2 regions of the Streptomyces sp. NBC_00376 genome follow, and region 1 is predicted to be linked to the other one. Evidence: predicted binding sites of a transcription regulator. Region 1 holds the regulator's gene; the other holds the start of a gene.
What was found. The regulator HrcA, encoded in region 1, represses chaperone genes, less so after heat shock. The targets are predictions, from matches to a motif close to TTNGCACTCNGNNNNNCNGAGTGCNAA.
Positions count from the first base shown of each region.

Region 2: the regulator HrcA is predicted to act here: its motif matches at 1,790-1,816, upstream of groL (chaperonin GroEL).

Region 1 is NZ_CP107960.1:5,885,815-5,889,222, reverse strand. It holds gene dnaJ (molecular chaperone DnaJ) at 103-1,239, opposite strand; gene hrcA (heat-inducible transcriptional repressor HrcA) at 1,240-2,256, opposite strand; gene OG842_RS26430 (MBL fold metallo-hydrolase) at 2,456-3,178, shown strand; gene OG842_RS26425 (DUF3097 domain-containing protein) at 3,211-3,408, shown strand, end outside.
Region 2 is NZ_CP107960.1:3,949,705-3,953,112, reverse strand. It holds gene thrC (threonine synthase) at 1-623, shown strand, start outside; gene OG842_RS17780 (MoaD/ThiS family protein) at 654-932, shown strand; gene OG842_RS17775 (cold-shock protein) at 1,354-1,560, shown strand; gene groL (chaperonin GroEL) at 1,979-3,408, shown strand, end outside.

The DNA of each region.
Region 1 (3,408 bases):
CCGGACAGGTTCGTACGCGGACACCGGCAGGCCCGCACGCGAACGCCGGACAGGCCCGCCGAGCGGGTCCGTCCGGCGTCCGGAAACGGTGTGCGGGACCGGTCAGCGGCCGTTGAAGGCGTCCTTCAGCCGGGAGAACAGCCCCTGCTGGCCGGGCTGGAACTGGCCGGTGGGCCGCTCCTCGCCGCGCATCTTCGCCAGGTCGCGCAGCAGCCGCTCCTGCTCCGGGTCCAGCTTCGTCGGGGTCATCACCTCGACGTGCACGATCAGGTCGCCGCGCCCGCCGCCCCGCAGATGCGTGATGCCGCGGCCGTGCAGCGGCACCGACTGGCCGGACTGGGTGCCCGGCCGGATGTCGACCTCCTCCAGGCCGTCGAGCGTCTCCAGCGGCACCTTGGTGCCGAGCGCGCCCGCCGTCATGGGGATGGTGACCGTGCAGTGCAGGTCGTCGCCGCGGCGCTGGAACACCGAGTGCGAGAGCTCGTGGATCTCCACGTACAGATCGCCGGCCGGGCCGCCGCCGGGGCCGACCTCGCCCTCGCCCGCGAGCTGGATGCGGGTGCCGTTGTCGACACCGGCGGGGATCTTCACGGTGAGCGTGCGCCGCGAGCGGATGCGGCCGTCACCGGCGCACTCCGGGCACGGGGTCGGCACGACCGTGCCGAAGCCCTGGCACTGCGGGCAGGGCCGCGAGGTCATGACCTGGCCGAGGAAGGACCGGGTGACCTGGGAGACCTCGCCGCGGCCGCGGCACATGTCACAGGTCTGGGCGGAGGTGCCTGGGGCGGCGCCCTCACCGCTGCACGTCGTACAGACGACGGCCGTGTCGACCTGGATGTCCTTGGTGGTGCCGAACGCCGCCTCGGCGAGATCGATCTCCAGACGGATCATCGCGTCCTGGCCGCGCCGGGTGCGCGAACGGGGCCCGCGCTGCGACGACGTACCGAAGAACGCGTCCATGATGTCGGAGAAGTTGCCGAAGCCGCCCTGTCCGAATCCGCCCGCGCCACCGCCGCCGGAGGCGGACAGCGGGTCGCCGCCGAGGTCGTAGACCTGCTTCTTCTGCGGGTCCGACAGCACCTCGTAGGCGGCGTTGATCTCCTTGAACCGCTCCTGGGTCTTCGGATCGGGGTTCACATCCGGGTGCAGCTCGCGGGCGAGCCTCCGGAATGCCTTCTTGATCTCGTCCTGAGATGCGTCGCGGCGCACGCCGAGTACGGCGTAGTAGTCCGTGGCCACTTACGACTCCGCCAGGATCTGTCCGACGTAACGTGCCACTGCGCGTACCGCTCCCATCGTTCCGGGGTAGTCCATGCGGGTCGGTCCGACCACGCCGAGTTTGGCGACTGCCTCGTCGCCCGAACCGTAGCCGACCGCGACGACGGACGTGGAGTTGAGCCCTTCGTGGGCGTTCTCGTGCCCGATACGTACGGTCATGCCCGAGTCCTTGGCCTCGCCGAGCAGCTTCAGCAGCACGACCTGCTCCTCCAGTGCCTCCAGCACCGGCCGGATCATCACCGGGAAGTCGTGCCCGAAGCGGGTGAGGTTGGAGGTGCCGCCGATCATCAGCCGCTCCTCCGTCTCCTCGACGAGGGTTTCGAGCAGGGTGGAGAGCACGGTGGACACGGTTCCCCGGTCCTCGCTCTCGAAGGATTCCGGCAGGTCCTGCACCAGCTGCGGGACGTCCGCGAAGCGGCGTCCGACGACCCGGCTGTTGAGCCGGGCCCGCAGATCGGCGAGAGAGGTCTCGCCGAACGGGGCGGGGCAGTCGATCATGCGCTGTTCGACCCGGCCGGTGTCCGTGATGAGCACGAGCATCAGCCGGGCGGGTGCCAGGGAGAGCAGTTCCACGTGCCGCACCGTCGAGCGGGTCAGCGAGGGGTACTGCACGATGGCGACCTGCCGGGTCAGCTGCGCGAGCAGCCGTACGGTGCGGCCCACGACGTCGTCGAGGTCGACCGCGCCGTCGAGGAAATTGTGAATGGCGCGACGTTCCGGCGTCGAGAGGGGCTTGACCCCCGCGAGCTTGTCGACGAAGAGCCGGTAGCCCTTGTCCGTCGGAATGCGTCCCGCGCTGGTGTGGGGCTGGGCGATGAAGCCCTCGTCCTCCAGCACCGCCATGTCGTTGCGGACGGTTGCCGGGGAGACTCCCAGCTTGTGCCGCTCGGTGAGCGCCTTGGAGCCGACGGGCTCCTCCGTGCCGACATAGTCCTGGACGATGGCGCGAAGCACTTCGAGTCTGCGTTCGCTGAGCATCGCGCACACCTCCAGCTGTGTTTCCTCGTTGGTTCTCGGGTCGTTCCTGTTTCTCTGCCCAGGAATCCGCCTGGCACTCTGTCAACGCGAGTGCCAGCAACCCCCCGGCCAGTGTACGGCGGCCGAGTGGGGACCTAGCAAGGGCGACCGACCACGCTACCTCGCGACCTCACAGGTGGTTTGCGGATAGCGTCACGGTATGGATGCCTCTTGGGAAGAGTTCGGCTGGGAGCGACTCGGTCGCGGAGTGGGGCGGAGGCGCCTTCCCGGGTGGGACGCGACGGTCGCACTGGTGTCGGGAACGGACGGAGTGCTCCTCTACGACACCGGATCGACGCTCCGCGAGGGCGCCGAGGTGCGGGCCCAGACGCAGGCCCTGCTCGGCCGGAGGGTGACGCATATCGCACTCAGCCATCCCCATTTCGACCATGTGCTGGGCACGGCCGCGTTCTCCGGCGCCCAGGTGTACGGGGCGGTCGGCATGGCCGAGCTGCTGAAGCACGGGAAGGACGAGCTGCACAGCTCGGCCGTGCGCCACGGGGTCGAGGAGCACGACGCGGTGGAGGCCGTCGACGCGCTGGTCGCGCCGCAGCACGAGGTGTGCGGCGAGTGGACGCTCGATCTGGGCGGCGGACGCAAGGTGCTGCTGGCCGACGTGGGCCCCGCGCACAGCAGCCACGACCTGGTGGCGGTCGTCCCCGGCTCCCCCGCGATCGTGCTCTGCGGCGACCTGGTCGAGGAGTCCGGCGAACCGCAGGCGGGCCGGGACGCCTTCCCCGCCCGGTGGCCGGCCTCCCTGGACCGGCTGCTGGCGCTGGGCGGCGAGGACGCGGTGTACGTGCCGGGGCACGGGGCGGTGGTGGACGCGGCGTTCGTACGCGACCAGCGCGAACAACTGGCCGTGCGCTTCGGCGTGTCGTGACCCCCGGGGCCAAGTCGTCCTATCGTCGTCCGATGCGCAGCTACCAGCCGGACCTGACCCCGCCGTGGAAGAGGTCCGCCCCCGTTCCCGAGGTGCCCGCCGAAGCCGATCTGGTCGTGGAGGAGGTCGCCACCGGATTCTGCGGCGCGGTGATCCGCTGCGAGAAGACGGCCCAGGGTCCGACGGTGACCCTGGAGGACCGCTTCGGCAAGCACCGGGTGTTCCCGATG
Region 2 (3,408 bases), 1.9 Mb from region 1:
ACCTGCGTCCGTACTACGGCGAGGGCTCCAAGACCCTGGCGTACGAGATCTGCGAACAGCTGGGCTGGCAGCTCCCGGACCAGCTGGTCATCCCGATCGCGTCCGGCTCGCAGTTCACGAAGATCGACAAGGGCCTCCAGGAGCTGATCAAGCTCGGCCTGGTCGAGGACAAGCCGTACAAGCTCTTCGGCGCCCAGGCCGAGGGCTGCTCGCCGGTCTCGGTCGCGTACAAGGGCGGCCACGACGTCGTCCGGCCGCAGAAGCCGAACACGATCGCCAAGTCCCTCGCCATCGGCAACCCGGCCGACGGCCCGTACGTCCTGGACATCGCCCGCCGCACCGGCGGCGCCGTGGAGGACGTGAACGACGAGCAGGTCGTCGACGCGATCAAGCTGCTGGCGCGCACCGAAGGCATCTTCGCGGAGACGGCGGGCGGTGTGACGGTCGGCGTGACGAAGAAGCTCATCGAGGCCGGTCTGATCGACCCGTCGCTGACCACCGTCGTACTCAACACGGGTGACGGCCTCAAGACCCTCGACGCGGTGGCCGAAACCTCTCAGGCGACCGCGACGATCCGTCCCAGCCTGGACGCGTTCCGCGCCGCCGGCCTCGCCACCAGCTGACCACCCGAGACTCCAGGAAGGGCACCCACCATGAGCGTCAAGGTCCGCATCCCCACCATCCTCCGCACCTACACGGGCGGCCAGGCCGAGGTCCCGGCCGAGGGCTCGACCCTCTCCCAGGTCATCGAGTCCCTGGAGCAGAACCACCCGGGCATCGCCGCCCGCGTCCTGGACGACCAGGGCAAGCTGCGCCGCTTCGTGAACGTGTACGTCAACGACGACGACGTGCGCTTTGAGGGCGGTCTGGAGACGGCCACGCCGGACGGCGCCGGTATCTCGATCATCCCGGCCGTGGCCGGCGGCTGCTGACGCCCCGTCCGACCCCACCGCGTTATCGAATTGCCCCCTCCGCTTCAATCGCGGAGGGGGCAATTCTGCATGGTTGAGCGCGGTAGAGTGTGGGAAGTCCCCCCAGCTGCCCGTGCCGCCCGCATATGAGAATGCGCCCGGCCGCGACAAGATGCAGCCAAAGTGTGCGATGTGCTTGCGGCATAAGTCGCCTTTGCCTGGCCCGACTTGCCCAGGAATCTTATGAATTCCCCATATTCGGGCGTTCGGTGCGGCCGAGAATTCTCGTCCGATTGACCTGTTGCAGAGGGCAGTTGGGCAGATACATTCAGCCGCGGTCGACGCGTTCCGGCGCACACACCCTCTCCTGTCGGAGGGTGAGTTCTGACCCGGGTCCGCGAAGTGCGGTCCTGCGCAAGGGCCAGTAATAGGGGAGTTAGGCATGGCTCAGGGCACCGTCAAGTGGTTCAACGCGGAGAAGGGGTACGGCTTCATCGCGGTCGACGGTGGTGCGGATGTTTTCGTCCACTACAGCGCGATCCAGATGGACGGGTACCGCACCCTCGAAGAGGGTCAGCGAGTTGAATTCGAGATCTCGCAGGGCCAGAAGGGGCCGCAGGCAGACATGGTCAAGCTCGCCGTCGGCTGAGTTCGAACGGTCGGCCAACGACACCATTCACGCACTGCACTCACGCGCTGAGGGCCCGTACCCAGGGGGTACGGGCCCTCGGTGCGTCGCGGCCGCCCTGCGCGCGCCGGGTGCGCGCCCGCGCATGCAAGGCGGCGCATGCCGTCCCGGCCTGCGCCGCCGGACGTTTTCCACAGCCCTCCACACCCCTCCGCGACCCTCCGGGGTTGTCCACATCCCGAGGGGGACGCTTGCACTCGAGGGGGTCGAGTGCTAATCATTGGCGTTAGCACTCTCCAGGTGAGAGTGACAGAACTTGGACCGGGCCGGTGAGGCCCGCGGGCCGGTGGGGCAAGGAACCACCGGCTCACGCAGGCCGTCCGTCGCGGGCGCCACTCGGTCCGGAGAAATCCACCCCTGTCCGGGAGGACCACTTCACATGGCCAAGATCATCGCGTTCGACGAGGAGGCCCGGCGCGGTCTCGAGCGCGGCATGAACCAGCTCGCCGACGCCGTCAAGGTCACCCTTGGCCCCAAGGGTCGCAACGTCGTCCTTGAGAAGAAGTGGGGCGCCCCCACGATCACCAACGATGGTGTTTCCATCGCCAAGGAGATCGAGCTGGAGGACCCGTACGAGAAGATCGGTGCGGAGCTGGTCAAGGAGGTCGCCAAGAAGACGGACGACGTCGCCGGCGACGGTACGACCACCGCCACCGTTCTCGCCCAGGCTCTCGTCCGCGAGGGCCTGCGCAACGTCGCCGCGGGTGCCAACCCGATGGCCCTCAAGCGGGGTATCGAGAAGGCCGTCGAGGCCGTCTCCGCCGCCCTCCTGGAGCAGGCCAAGGACGTGGAGACCAAGGAGCAGATCGCTTCGACGGCCTCCATCTCCGCCGCCGACACCCAGATCGGCGAGCTCATCGCCGAGGCCATGGACAAGGTCGGCAAGGAAGGCGTCATCACCGTCGAGGAGTCCCAGACCTTCGGTCTGGAGCTGGAGCTCACCGAGGGTATGCGCTTCGACAAGGGCTACATCTCGGCGTACTTCGCCACCGACATGGAGCGCATGGAGTCGTCCCTGGACGACCCGTACATCCTGATCGTCAACTCGAAGATCAGCAACGTGAAGGACCTCCTTCCGCTGCTGGAGAAGGTCATGCAGTCCGGCAAGCCGCTGCTGATCATCGCCGAGGACGTCGAGGGCGAGGCCCTGTCGACCCTGGTCGTCAACAAGATCCGTGGCACCTTCAAGTCCGTCGCCGTCAAGGCCCCGGGCTTCGGTGACCGCCGCAAGGCCATGCTCGGCGACATCGCCATCCTCACCGGTGGCACCGTCATCTCCGAGGAGGTCGGCCTCAAGCTGGAGAACGCCGGTCTCGACCTGCTCGGCCGCGCCCGCAAGGTCGTCATCACCAAGGACGAGACGACCATCGTCGACGGCGCCGGTGACAGCGACCAGGTCCAGGGCCGGGTCAACCAGATCCGCGCCGAGATCGAGAACTCCGACTCGGACTACGACCGCGAGAAGCTCCAGGAGCGCCTCGCGAAGCTGGCCGGCGGCGTGGCCGTCATCAAGGCCGGTGCCGCGACCGAGGTCGAGCTCAAGGAGCGCAAGCACCGCATCGAGGACGCGGTGCGCAACGCCAAGGCCGCCGTCGAGGAGGGCATCGTCGCCGGTGGTGGCGTGGCTCTGCTCCAGGCCTCGGCCGTCTTCGAGAAGCTGGAGCTCTCGGGTGACGAGGCGACCGGCGCCAACGCCGTCAAGCTGGCGCTGGAGGCCCCGCTCAAGCAGATCGCCGTCAACGGTGGTCTTGAGGGCGGCGTCGTCGTCGAGAAGGTGCGCAACCTGGCCGTCGGCCACGGTCTGAACGC